Pseudobacteriovorax antillogorgiicola: one gene and its partner. The protein of the gene in region 1 interacts with the protein of each later gene in a pairwise test. Links are inferred from orthologs where the notes say so. Each region holds a gene or a part of one and is shown on either strand. Other genes may lie near its edges. The genes, in order: rho and yhbY.

The links.
Region 2: the proteins of rho (region 1) and yhbY interact in binary tests that used the Escherichia coli proteins (3 or more experiments, as listed by UniProt). The link is inferred for Pseudobacteriovorax antillogorgiicola from one-to-one orthologs.

The regions. Positions count from the first base shown.
Region 1 is NZ_FWZT01000001.1:20,816-27,756, reverse strand. What follows is about bases 1,162-4,127. They hold rho (transcription termination factor Rho), read left to right. Parts: upstream 1,162-1,957; coding sequence 1,958-3,298; downstream 3,299-4,127. Other genes in these bases: prfA (peptide chain release factor 1), read left to right, coding at 3,558-4,127; B9N89_RS00130 (hypothetical protein), read right to left, coding at 1,215-1,583; B9N89_RS00135 (carboxymuconolactone decarboxylase family protein), read left to right, coding at 1,162-1,218. Outside these bases: 30S ribosomal protein S12 methylthiotransferase RimO, read left to right, coding at 1-798; more of B9N89_RS00135, read left to right, coding at 817-1,161; more of prfA, read left to right, coding at 4,128-4,631; prmC (peptide chain release factor N(5)-glutamine methyltransferase), read left to right, coding at 4,631-5,500; B9N89_RS00110 (AI-2E family transporter), read left to right, coding at 5,508-6,602; B9N89_RS00105 (SAM-dependent methyltransferase), read right to left, coding at 6,614-6,941. UniProt on the Escherichia coli protein: Facilitates transcription termination by a mechanism that involves Rho binding to the nascent RNA, activation of Rho's RNA-dependent ATPase activity, and release of the mRNA from the DNA template.
Region 2 is NZ_FWZT01000007.1:25,107-31,847, reverse strand. Bases 2,673-5,438 are described here. They hold yhbY (ribosome assembly RNA-binding protein YhbY), read left to right. Parts: upstream 2,673-3,793; coding sequence 3,794-4,084; downstream 4,085-5,438. Other genes in these bases: B9N89_RS10655 (HAD family hydrolase), read right to left, coding at 4,585-5,277; B9N89_RS10660 (DUF983 domain-containing protein), read left to right, coding at 4,193-4,588; B9N89_RS10670 (hypothetical protein), read left to right, coding at 2,805-3,692; hisS (histidine--tRNA ligase), read right to left, coding at 2,673-2,811. In the rest of the region: lspA (signal peptidase II), read right to left, coding at 126-773; B9N89_RS10680 (hypothetical protein), read left to right, coding at 1,100-1,348; more of hisS, read right to left, coding at 1,372-2,672; ergothioneine biosynthesis protein EgtB, read left to right, coding at 5,494-6,741.

The DNA of each region.
Region 1 (6,941 bases):
GTTATGAAAGAAGTGGAGAAGCTGGCAGCGGAAGGGGTTCAAGAAATCAATCTGATTGCACAGGACTTGGCTGCTTATGGTCGGGACTGGGGCAGCTCAGACCTTCTCGATCTATTGAAGCAAATGGTTGAAGTGGAAGGCATCCGTTGGATTCGCTTGCTTTACGTTTACCCTGAGAACATTTCGGACGAGTTTGTTGAGTTCCTCGCTAACAATGACAAGATTGTAAAGTACTTAGATATTCCTGTTCAGCATGCAAGCAATGGCATGTTGCGGTCGATGAACCGCGAGGTAACCAAAGAAGAAATTGCCTCAACGGTGGCAAAGTTACGACGGGCGATTCCAGAAATCGCGATTCGAACGTCTGTGATGGTTGGGTTTCCTGGTGAAACAGACGAGGACTTTCAAGAATTAAAAGCTTTTGTTAAGGAGCAACGATTCGACCACCTGGGTTGCTTCTCTTACTCTCAGGAAGAAGGTACGGTTGCTGGCCGTATGAAGAATCAGATTGACGAAGACCTAAAGGCACAACGTCAGGCTGAAATTATGGAAGTACAAAAAGATATTTCGGCAGAGAACCTTGAAAAGTATGTGGGAACCTACCAGGACGTCCTAGTGGTAGGGACGTCAGAAGAAACGGATCTTCTTATGGAAGGTCGACTTAGCACTCAAGCTCCTGAGGTCGATGGAATTGTGTATATCAACGATGGTGATGTCAAAGTCGGCGAGATTCAACGGGTATATATCACAGAGTCTCATGATTACGATCTTGTGGGCAAAGTAGTGCCCCTTTCCTAAAAATGGAGTCTTAAATACATGCAAAAGTCATCACGAGAGCCAGTATTTCTCTATACTGATGAACAAGTCCGAGAAAAGAGCCCGATCGCTCGTTCATTTCTAGAGCAGAGAGAGGTTCAAAATAAAGCGGTTGATGAGGCTAACAATAAGCTTTTGAAACGTATCTATAACGTAGATCATAACGCCTACCTTGAAGGTGGAGCCTTAGCCGCAAGAACTAAGGAGTTGATGGGGCTGGTAGCATCAGCTGCCTTACGTTGCGACGATTGCATCAACTACCACATCATCCAAAGCTATCGCTTGGGAGCCAGCCGAGCGGAGCAAGAGGAATCAATCAACATTGCGACAGTGGTCGGGGGTACGATAGTCGTGCCACACCTTCGGCGAGCCTACATGTTATTGGGTGAGCTTTACGCCTAAAATTGAGCAATTTGCCAGGAGCTTTGAATTCCCTGAATTCGTTCGCCTTTTCGGTCAAACAAGGGAGTCACAGTAAGTTTGGGGGAATGACTTTCTGGAGTCGACTCGGCAACTGACGGCATAAAAATCACGTAACTCCCGAGCAGGCTTCCTGCGAAGAAGCCGATGGAAGCACCAATGGCGACAGAGCGTAGGTGTTTTTCCGGATTTTCTTGGAAGGGAAGGGTTGCTGCTCCTAAGGCTGCTCCAAAAGCGGTGCCATAGCCAGCGGTAGCAAAAAAGTCCTGGAAGCGCTCCTGGGAGTTGGTCACCTGAGCGGATGCAGCCCCAGAAATCAATATTTCCACTAAACTCAAAGCCAACATGATTTTTTTCATTGTGTGCCTATCAAAAATAATGAAAAATCAAATGTAATCATGTACCCTAAATCACAGAAGTTACGACTGTCATTTTGATATTATCGCCGATTTAGAGGCTCATGACAATGCATCTTGGCGGCGTTTGTCTACAAAGTGGCTCCCATGAAGAAAAGAATAGAATTGACAAACATTAATGAATGGAATATTCGTGTTTGGAGGAAGAGGCTTTTGAGCGTAACATTAAATCAGCCTGCCATTTTCCACCAAGGATCTTCGCAAAGAGTCAACTAATCACTTTATTTACGAACTAGGATTTCTCGATTTTGAGACTTCCATCCAGTATTGATATTTCTACCTACCTTTATGAAGAGAGCTAACCTATGACTGAAAAGGACAAGTCAACAGACAAGCCTAAAACGTCAAGAAAGACTAGTGCAAAAGCTAAGGAAGCTGGTGCCGAAAGCAATCAAGAAATTAATCTTAAGGAACTGAAAGAGAGAAAGATCTCTGACTTGAACAAACTCGCCCGAGAACTCGGTGTTGAAGGTTCAAGCAGCATGCGTAAGCAGGACCTCATCTTTGCTCTGCTTCAAGCACAATCCGAGCAGGGTGGTGTGATTTACGGTGAGGGGGTTCTTGAAACTCTTCCCGATGGTTTCGGTTTCTTGCGCGCGCCGGACTACAATTACCTACCGGGGCCCGATGATATATACGTATCACCATCACAGATTCGAAGGTTCAACCTTCGTACGGGTGACACCGTTTCTGGGCAAATCAGACCTCCAAAGGACACAGAGCGCTACTTCGCTTTGTTGAAAGTAGAGAAGGTCAACAGTGCGCCACCCGATCCGGGTTTCGATAAGATTCTATTCGACAACCTTACGCCTCTTTACCCCATGGAAAAGTTCAAGATGGAAGTGGCGTCCAGCAACTACTCGACACGGATCATCGACATCATGTGTCCGATCGGTAAGGGGCAGCGGGCTTTGGTTGTGGCGCCTCCACGAACGGGTAAAACTGTATTATTGCAGAATATTGCTCACTCCATTGAGAAAAATCATCCTGAAGCCATTTTGATCGTGCTTCTGATCGACGAACGTCCGGAAGAGGTTACGGACATGGAGCGCTCTGTTAAGGGTGAAGTGATCAGCTCGACTTTCGACGAGCCAGCTCAGCGCCACGTTCAGGTTGCTGAAATGGTTATCGAAAAGGCTAAGCGACTGGTGGAACACCGCAACGATGTGGTTATCCTTTTGGACTCCATCACTCGTCTCGCACGAGCCTATAACTCAGTCGTTCCGCCTTCTGGAAAGATTCTTTCTGGTGGTGTCGACTCCAACGCGCTTCACAAGCCGAAGAGGTTCTTCGGTGCAGCTCGTAACATCGAGGATGGTGGATCACTCACGATCATCGCGACTGCTCTGATCGACACCGGCTCCCGTATGGACGAAGTGATTTTCGAAGAATTCAAGGGTACCGGTAACATGGAACTGGTTCTTGATCGCAAGTTGTCTGAAAAGCGTGTGTTCCCAGCAATGGATATCAACAAGTCCGGTACGCGAAAAGAAGAGCTTCTCCTTCCGAAAGAAGTTCTCAATCGTATGTGGATTTTGAGAAAGCTGCTGCAACCGCTTAATACTGTCGACGCCATGGAGTTCTTGTTGAACAAGATGGAAAAGACAGACAGCAATGCTGACTTCTTGAACTCAATGAATGGCTAACTCTGTAGAGTAGTCTGGGTTTTGCAGCATGCTTGGGGGCTTGACTCATGGTCGGAGATTCGAAAATTTTTGGGCTGCTGATTTTAGGTATGTCATGAAAGTATTCGACCGAAACCTAAGAACCCGTCTGAAATGCCTAAGGCCAGGTTATGGCGAACGACTTTTCAGGCAGGTTCCCAAAAAGCGCCCATTTAATTGAAATACAACAGTACCCATAGTTCGGAATCGAGCTATGGGTTGTTTTTTAAGAGAAAAGTCTATGTTTGATAAACTAGAAACCATTGAACTCCGTTTCAATGAAATTGAAAGCCAGATGTCGCGAGGCGATATCGATGGCAAGGAGCTAACGCGGCTTTCTAAAGAACGGGCCACCATCGTCGATATTGTCGAGGCCTACCGCGTTTATAAGCAGCAAAAAGAAGAGCGTGATGCTGCGAAAGAGATGTTAAAAGAAGATGATCCGGATATGCGGGCAATGGCTAAGGAAGAGTTATCAAGCCTTGAAGCGGCCATCGAAGAATCTGAAAGTAACCTTCAGATTCTAACCTTGCCTCGCGACCCCAATGATGAAAAGAACGTCATCCTCGAAGTTCGTGCTGGTACTGGTGGGGAGGAAGCCTCGCTCTTTGCTGCCGATTTGCTGCGGATGTACACCCGCCATGCAGAAAAAAGTGGTTGGAAGGTCGAGATGATGTCCTCCACAGAGTCGGCATCCGGGGGATATAAGGAAGCTGTCGTGCTCATAAAAGGTGAGCGTGTTTTCAGTCGTCTGAAATTTGAAAGTGGTGTTCATCGCGTGCAACGTGTACCACAAACAGAAACCCAAGGTCGTGTTCATACCAGTGCCTGCACCGTTGCGATTCTGCCTGAGGCGGATGATGTCGATGAGGTTCCCATTGATCAAAAAGATCTGGATATCGGCACATTCCGGTCATCGGGAGCTGGTGGCCAGCACGTAAATACCACAGACTCAGCTGTTCGAATCGTTCACAAACCGTCGGGCATTGTTGTTGAGTGTCAGGATGAACGATCGCAGATCAAGAACCGGGATAAGGCTATGAAAGTCCTAAAAGCCCGCCTTTTGGAAAAGATGCAACGTGAGCAGGCTGATGCTATCAGTGCTGATCGCAAGAGTCAGGTGGGAAGTGGCGACCGTAGTGAGAGGATTCGTACTTATAACTTTCCTCAGGGGCGACTTACGGATCACCGCATCAACCTAACTCTCTATAAGCTAGACGGCGTTATGGAGGGGGATATTGGTGAAGTCTTAGATTCTCTCGGCGCTCATCACCAAACAGAGTTATTGAAGCAGTCTTTAGAAGGAAATGTGTGATGGTTGAGGTGTGGACCATCCGCGATATTCTGCTGTGGTCGTCGAATTTCTTAAAAAGTAAGGACATCGACACAGCAAGGCTAGACGCTGAACTTTTGATGAGTCAAGCTCTCGGTTGCCAGCGGATTGACCTATACTGTCACTACGATAAGCCGGTCGACCAGGAAGAAAAAGCTACGATTCGTAGCTATTTACAACGGCGGGCCGCTGGGGAGCCAGTCGCTTATATTCTCGGGCAGCGTGAATTCTATGGCAGAGAGTTCTCCGTTTCCTCCGATGTGCTTATCCCTAGACCCGAAACTGAACACCTCATCGAGGCGGTGCTTGAGCTTCATAAAACTTACGACTTCAAGTCGATTCTTGATGTTGGTACAGGTTCTGGAGCTATTGCCGTAACCCTTGGCAAAGAGGTTCCAGGGGCTCATGTTGAAGCCTGGGATGTGTCTGAGAAAGCCTTAGCGCTAGCGCAGACAAACGCTACTCGATGGGAGCAAGTTGTTGAGTTTAAGGTTCGCGATGCTCTAAAGGAAGATACTTGGCTCGATATCGCGGAACCTTTTGATTTGATTTGCTCGAATCCTCCTTATATTGGCGAACATGAAAAAGGCATCATGGGCGCTTCGGTTCTAAACTTCGAACCTCATGTCGCGCTCTTTGCTGAAGATGGAGGCTTTGCCTTCTACAAGGCGCTGGCAAGGCTTGCCCAACGGGCTCTCACCCCTGATGGTCATCTTGTCCTAGAAATAGGCGCGACGCAGGGGGAAAAAGTCGTTAGTATTCTAGAAGACCATGGCTGGAGAAGTGTGACCGTGATTCGCGATCTAGCCAATTTACCTCGCATCGTGAAGGCCCTGGCTCCCAAAGTATAGGTGGTGCATGTCCAAAGCTTCTGTTTACGATTGGCACTTGTTCAAGCGTTTCATGAGATTCATCGCTTTCTTCTCACTTGGCCTGGGGCTGTCTGCCCTAGTCTATCGCAGCCTCATCGTCTCGGTCGCGATCAGCCTTATTTTTACTTATATTTTGAGCCCCGCGGTCTCCAAGCTTAGCTACAGTGGCAAAGTCGGTCGTAACTGGATCGTATTAGGGGTTTCAATTTTATTTTTCGGTGGTTTCATTAGTGGGGCTGCAGCTATTGTTCCCACTATCTATACCGAGCTGGTCGAGATCCTAAAACAGATTCCGCGGGCGGTGGTTTACGTAAATCAAAAGATCATTCCGATTCGAGATTTTATGGTGAGTCGGGGCTTTATTAGCTACGAAGCTTTCGACAAAATCATTCTTGACCTCGATCTCATGAGGAAGGTGACAACCACCACAACCGATGCCATTCAGAAAGTGTGGTCGAGTACCCCTCAAGTCTTGGGAGGAGCCTTAAATACCGTTCTTATTCCCTTGATGACTTGGTTTTTCCTAAATAATATGAGTAATATACGGCTCTTTATTCAGAGCATCGTTCCCAAGGATATCCAGTCATTAGCCCAATACAATATTCGCAAGATGGATATTATCCTTTGGGGTGTTGTGAAGGGCCAGCTTCTGGTAGCTCTGATCCTGTCGTTTCTCTATATGTTTGGCTTCTCGGTGATTGGCCTGCAATCTGGCATCGCCATAGGGGCGGTGGCTGGGATTTGCCGCATCGTACCCTATCTTGATGTCCTTGTGGGGTCGATGTTGAGTGTTGTGGTGATCATTGGTCAGGGTGGTAGCCTTGGGATGGTCATGGCTGTGGCAGTTGTCATCACATTGGTGCAATTGCTCGATGGCATGATTGTGACTCCTAGAATCATTGGTGATCGCGCAGGCATTCATCCTGTGGTGGTCATCGCCTCGGTCATTGCCTTTGGTGATTGGTTTGGAATCTTAGGGATCATTCTCGCGGTACCGACTGTTGCCATTATAGTCAGTGGCTTGCAGATGGCCTTACCTTACTATCGGAACTCGCCTTTTTTCAAAGGCGAGACTGAATAGGCTCTGCCAATTCAGTGAGGGCGACGCTTCTTCTTCGGGCGACTTTTCGTTGCAGCTCCTTGGACGACAATAACAAAATTCAACTTATCTAAAGTAAGATCAGCGAGAGCGTCCAAGCTCCTGTGATAAAAACCTTCCTGATCCCCCGAAATATCTACGGCAAGAAGGGCTTTGCGGTCGCCTCCGAAACCTTGAGATAAGGCCTCAAGAAGCGCTTTACGTCTATAGGGCGTGTCCAGAAAAACGATAGGATGCGGATTTTGAGCTAGTTCCGCGATCGCGATGCTGCGCTTATCCGGCTCCCGAGGTAAGAAACCATAGTACAAGAAACGAGATTCT
Region 2 (6,741 bases), on another replicon or contig:
CAAAATCAGATCCTACGATTTAGTGAGGTGTAGAGCAGTAATCATGCGGGTTTTGAGAGACTTTACGGAATTTGAGAGCCAATTTTCACAAAATTTTGACCGGCTCTCTAGTCTCTTTTACCAACCTACTTTGACGCAATCAACTCGCCCTGGAGTGTCACTTCGACTGGCTTCTTTCGAAGTAGCGACTCAATGATGAAACAGATGATCCCGAGGTTGATCGCTACGTCAGCAATGTTGAACACCGCAAAATCGTGATGCCAACCAAACAGGTTCCAATCAACATCTAAAAAATCGATGACGTATCCAAATACCACACGATCCAAAAAGTTGCCAATCGCGCCAGAAAGTATTAGGACAAGTCCGAGCCGCGTCACATGGTAATTTAGTGGCAGGGTTTTAAGGTAATAAGATACAAAGAAGATCGCAATCAGCGTTACGGCATAGAAAAACGGCACGCGATAGGTATCATCAAGATCTGCAAGCATGCTGAAGGCAGCCCCTGTGTTCCTCTGGTACTGAAACTTAAATCGAAAATACTCCCCGCGCTGGTTATCTTCCGTCCGAACTTCACCAAGGGTAAAGACATGGTAAGAATCGGTTCGAAACTGCCTTTTATTGGTCTCGTGCTCCCAAGTCAGAAGCGTGCCGTGAGCGTGCCGTTTAGAAACTTGGTCGAGACCCACAGAGCCTAAAAAGACTAGAGTCAGAGCCAAGAACATGAGTTTACCAATACGAGTGGAAAGAAATGGGAATCGAATGTTTTTTAGCATATATGGATGACCTTCAGCTTCCTCAAAGGTTTAAAAGGAAAAAATATCATGGACTTGATACCTTTTCTATGCAGGATCACAAATAGTCGAGCCCACTAACTGAGAACTTTCCCATAAGCTATTATATTTATTTATCTTTTAAGAGGAAATAAACTTATCCGTAAGAGATCAGCCGGCGGTTGTTACGTTAAAATGAACCCTTACCCCGCCATAAGATGCCAGTATCACCGGACAATCACGCCATCGGCTGCTGCCCTTAACTCTCCCCCCTCGCAAGCACCGAGATCTATCATGACTCAAGTGAGAGTCCACTAGAGGAGATAATTATGCTTCGATTAGCCCTATGTGCACTTCTAACTGTTTCATGTAGCCATACCGGTTCCAAGGACAAGAGTGCTAAGTCCGAAAAACTTTCATCCACTGACGACTTTGCCTTGGCAAGCGACAAGGACTTAGAATCCGACTTATTTGTAGAGGGTCAAAAATACAGGTTTTCAGAGGCATTCGAGCTGCCTCAAAAAGACGAGGATGAGGTCGCGGTCCGAAACGAAGAGCAAAGCGTCCAGACCAACTAAGAAGCAATTTTTGCCTGAAGCCTCTAGTGAGGCTTCATACTCGCCACCATATCCACCAGGGGCAATTGCTTTTCCTCGACTCCTGAATCCAAATCTTTAATGCTATAGGTTTCCTGAGCCAGCTCTTCGTCGCCGACTGTCACAACCTTGGCAAAGTGCTTCTTATCTGCATACTTAAATTGCTGGGCAAGTTTGCCTGGCTTTAGAGCAATGTCAGCTTTTAAGCCCGCGCCTCTTAACTCTTGCACAATGCGAAAGCCATAGGCCCGAGCATCTTCTGTTGCGACAGCCACAAAGATACCACCACGCTCAGGTTCGCTAGCCTTCTCTAGCTCATCTAGAGCTGCTAGCAATCGGTCTACGCCGATCGAGCCACCAATCCCTGGAATTTCCTGCTTGCTGAAGCGTGACACGAGTCCGTTGTAACGACCACCGGATGAGATCGACCCAAAGTTTGGCAGGTCGTCGAGAAAAGTCTCAAACACGATTCCGGTATAATAGCCAAGCCCACGGGCGATACTCAGATCCAAGCGAATCTTGCCCTTACTTATCTTCAGGTCGCGTAATATCGAGAGCGTTTGATCAAGTCGATCGATTTCCCCCAAAGCCTCCTCTTGGCTTGCAAGGGTACTACGAACCAAGTTTAAGTCAGAGTCTCCTTGCACGTCTTTAGCGGTCACGACCTTCAAAAGACTTTGTGCTCCCTCCTCGGTTGTACCCTGAACTTCAAGAATGAGCTCCAAAACTTTTTCATCACCGACCTTAGCTAGTTTATCCAAGGCGATCAAAACCTTGATCTCTCCATCACCATCTACATTTGGCAGTGACGCTTTGATCAGCGCCGAAAGCAAGACCCGATGCCCTATCAACATCGTAAATGAAGACGGCACGAACTGGTCTAAATTCACAGCAATATTTGTAATAATCTCCACATCTGCAGCTAGGGAGTCGACTCCCACAATATCGACATCAGCTTGGCAAAACTCTCGATAACGCCCCTTCTGCGGTTTCTCGCCCCGATAGGAGTTGCCAATCTGCACCCTTTTAAAGGGCATTGTCAGAGTCCCTTGATTTTCAGCCACAAATCTCGAAAAAGGAACTGTAAGATCGAAGCGCAAGCCTACCCGACGACCACCATGATCTTCGAAGAGATAAACCTCTTTATCTGCTTCTTCTCCTCCAGAGCCGAGAAGCGTTTCAGCATACTCTAAAACGGGGGTTTCGATCGGCTCAAAGCCCGACTGAATCGCGTGATGCCAGATATGATCTGTAATGGCTTTACGACGCAGGGCCAGTGATGGACTGAAATCCCGAAAGCCTTTGAGGGTTTTGGCAGGAACACGATCTTTTTTAGCCAAGGTGCTTGCTCCTTTAATACGAGTTTTGGTAACGTCATCGTTCGGCCCATCAAATTGGCCTAAACGAAGTGGAATCCCATAGCAGAGGTTCGAAACAAATGTCAAACAGACTCCCGCTAGTCGTCCTCTTAGCGGCCTCTATCATAGGCCCTGGGAAGGCTTTTGCAAGTGCTCCTTCAACCACTGAGAACCCCGGCTATGTTCAGGACTTCACCGCCTATACGCTGCCGTCTGGTGCTATCAAACTAGGGTTTGCAGCAGAGTATGGGGTGAGTGAGACTATAGATGTGGGCCTCGACACTCTCGCCTTGGCCGCTGGTGCTCCCAACTTGAAAATGAAATATCAAGTTTGGTCCCGTGGCCTGCACTCGGTTTCCATCGGTGCTAGCGTATCTTATCTAAACCGAGACACCGCTCTCTGGGGCTTTGTCAAAGATCACTTCGATGAACTTGACGCCCAGATAGTTCGACCGCAAATTTCCTGGTCGCAACGCATGTCCCCCAGATTAACCCTTCATAGTCACTGGAGTATAGGTCTCGGAGATGTCAATGCCTCGTTAAGCGAAGAAGGGCGAAAGTATTTTTGGGAGAGCAAGTACCCCCAAGGGGACTACGAGACCCGCACCCAGGATGTGTCAGACGAGACGAATACTGAGGCCAACCTTGGCCTGGCTCACCGCACTCTCCAAGCCCAGTCGCTTATGGGTCTTAGCCGAGATTTTTTCCAGATATCCGGCGAGTTTCACCGAGATGAAAGTAAGCGCATTTTACTTTCCAGCCGGATCAGTAACTTACAATTAGAGAGCCTCAAATCACAGGACTTCAGGGTCACCGCCGCTCAAGAATGGCGCCACGGAGCCTTCAACTTCCGTCTGGGCCTCGGCATTCTATACCAGGTCCTTTCGGGAGCCGACTTAGACGGTGAGAGCGTCGATGATGCAGGCTTCCTGCCCATCGGAGACTTTGATATTTACTGGATATTCTAAAGATTGCCCATCTGACCTCAATATGTCAATTTATACTTGAAATTCTTAGCCTAACGGGCTAAGCAAGGGATCCCTTTATTTCTTCAAAAGAAAGTGTCGGTTTGGAACTCAATAATAAACAAAAAAAATACCTCAAAGGTTTGGCACATAACCTGAACCCCGTGGTCATGGTAGGTAATAACGGAATCAATGACGGTGTTCTCAAAGAAATCGAGACCACCCTTGAAGCCCATGAATTGATCAAGATTCGTATCCGCTGCGAAGGCCAAGAGGAACTCAAGCCACTGGTCGATGATATCGCTCAGAAGGTAAACGCTACCCTAGTACAAGTACTCGGCCACTCTGTCACTTTGTATCGGCAGGGCAAAGAACCGAAGATCAATCTTCCTTAGCTCTAAGCGAGAGGCTTGCCCTAAGGGCAAAAAAAGTCTCGCTGCTGAACACTGATCGTGAGAAGATTTTCGATCCCACTTGGGCTGATTGAGGAAGAGGAGCTGACCATGGATCTTGGAAAACCGAAACTGCGGGCCATAGCGCTGCTACGCTGCCCTTATTGCCTCGAAACCCCTCTCAGAAAGCCGAAATCTTGGTTCGAGTTTCGAGATGGCTGTTCCAAATGCGGCTACCGTTTTGAGCGAGAACCTGGCTACTTCCTAGGATCGCCATGGATGATCAATTACCCCATCACCAGCTTGGTTTGCTTTGCACTCACTTATTATCTCTTTCAATACCAAGAAGACATGGCTGTTTTAATCAAGGCCGCCGTTGTTGCCCTTGCTGGTATCGCCACTGGTCTGATTCTATATCCTTTTTCACGAGCTATTTGGCTTGTCGGGGATCACTTCCTTCATCCACTAGGGGACGAAGACTTCAAACAAAAACCTCAAGCCGATTAGAATTTAAAATGCTGATCAAGGATGCCCACAACCTGATCGGTGTTTTCTAGGTCTTCCAGCAAGTATTCTGGTGACTGAGCCTCAATCGCGTCCCGAGCTGCATAACCTGTACAAACAGCCATGCAAGCTGCACCTATGGCCCGACTGCACGTGACATCATGAGGTGTGTCGCCAATAATCATCAACTGATCCGCTGCCAGGCTACCCTTGGCAAACTTCTCCGCGTCTCGCTTCCCCTCTCTCGCAATATCGTCGCGACTTTCCTGACGATCGCCGAACCCGCCGAAATGAAAGTAGTCGTGAATTCCGTGGGACTCCAATTTCGTATAGGCTCCCGCTTCGATATTGCCTGTGATCAAGCCTAGATGATAGCGATCATCGTCCTGCAAAGCCTCCAGGAGTTTCGCGACACCCGGCAGCAGCTTGCCCTTTGAAACGATTAATTCCTGCTTCAGCTCTTGGTTATAGCGAGTTATAAACTGGAGAAATGCATCATCGGCAAAGTCCACATGATTCAGCTGAAAAAGCTCCTTGCAAATGGAAAGATCCGTGCGCCCTCCGTAGTCGATGTCAACATCGGCATCTGCAATGTTAAAAAGACCTCGAAACGCGGAGGCCAAAGCTCGTTTTCCTGCACCATTCGTAAGAATCAACGTACCGTCAATATCGAAGAAAATATAACGCCCCATACCACTCCCAAGAAAAGTTATAGAATATCGTTATACCAAAAAAATGACCGTGACCCTATTGTTGCTGCTAATAGGAGGGTGCATAAGTTTCCCCTTTGACGATTCCTTTAATTTTCTATACTCTTTTTTTAGCTATCAATCTAAATTTGAGAGTAGATACGGACGTGAGCCGGGCTTAAACTTACAATTCCCGCCAATTACAAAATCAGGTCTTACATGAATATCGATCATAGACGAGGGATCACCGATCTCTACGCATCAACAAGAAATCTCAGCCTCAACATCTGTGCAAAGATCTCAAACGAAGATCACATTGTCCAGTCTATGCCGGATGTAAGCCCACCTAAATGGCATCTGGCACATACAACTTGGTTCTTCGAGACGTTTGTCTTGAAGAATTTCTTAACGGACTTCAAGCCATTTCACGAGCAATTTGAATATATTTTTAACTCATATTACGAGACTGTCGGTGATTTTCATCCCCGTGCTCATCGTGGGGACCTATCGCGCCCTGCCTTGGACGAGGTTCGTGAATATAGGAGCCATGTCGACCAACAGATTCATGGCTTGTTCGATTCTGGACAAGACGACGAGAACTTTCTAAAGCTAATTGAAATCGGTATCCACCATGAGAAGCAACATCAGGAGCTGCTGTTCATGGACATTAAGCATAATCTCTTTAAAAATCCTTTATACCCTGCTTACCACCAGCACGCTCCCCACACTTCACCAGAGACAAAACCTTACCAGTGGCTGCCAATCGCTGCTGGGATCTATGAAATCGGTGCTTCGGCCGATGGCTCGTTTTGCTACGATAATGAAGGCAAGCGTCATCGGGTTTTTATCGAGCCCATGGAGATCGCCAATCGCCTCGTGACCAATGGCGAATACCTTAACTTTATCGAAGCTGGGGGCTACGTTCGGCCTGAGCTTTGGCTTTCTGAGGCTTGGAATTCATTTAAGGACCAACCCGAGTCATCACCGCTTTATTGGGTTCGTCAGGATGACAAATGGTATGAGTTTACCCTCCATGGACTGCAGCCTTTAGACCTCAACGCACCTGTCAGCCACGTTAGCTACTACGAAGCAGATGCTTACGCACGTTGGGCTAACGTTCGATTACCTACAGAGCAAGAGTGGGAAGTCGCAGCACAGCTCTACGATCATAGAGACCGTATCTTCGATATTGATCACCTATATCCTTCGGCCCAGAGCGATGACTCGTTCGATATCATGGGCCAGCTTTGGCAATGGACTGCTAGCGCTTATAGCCCTTACCCCGGCTTCAAAGCGGAAGCAGGTGCATTGGGCGAATATAACGGAAAGTTCATGTGCAATCAGTATGTATTAAGAGGAGGCTCAATAGCCAGTCCACCCAACCATATTCGTAGTACGTATCGCAATTTTTTCCCCAGTCATAGCCAATGGATGTTTTCTGGAATTCGCTTAGCAAGAGAGGTATAA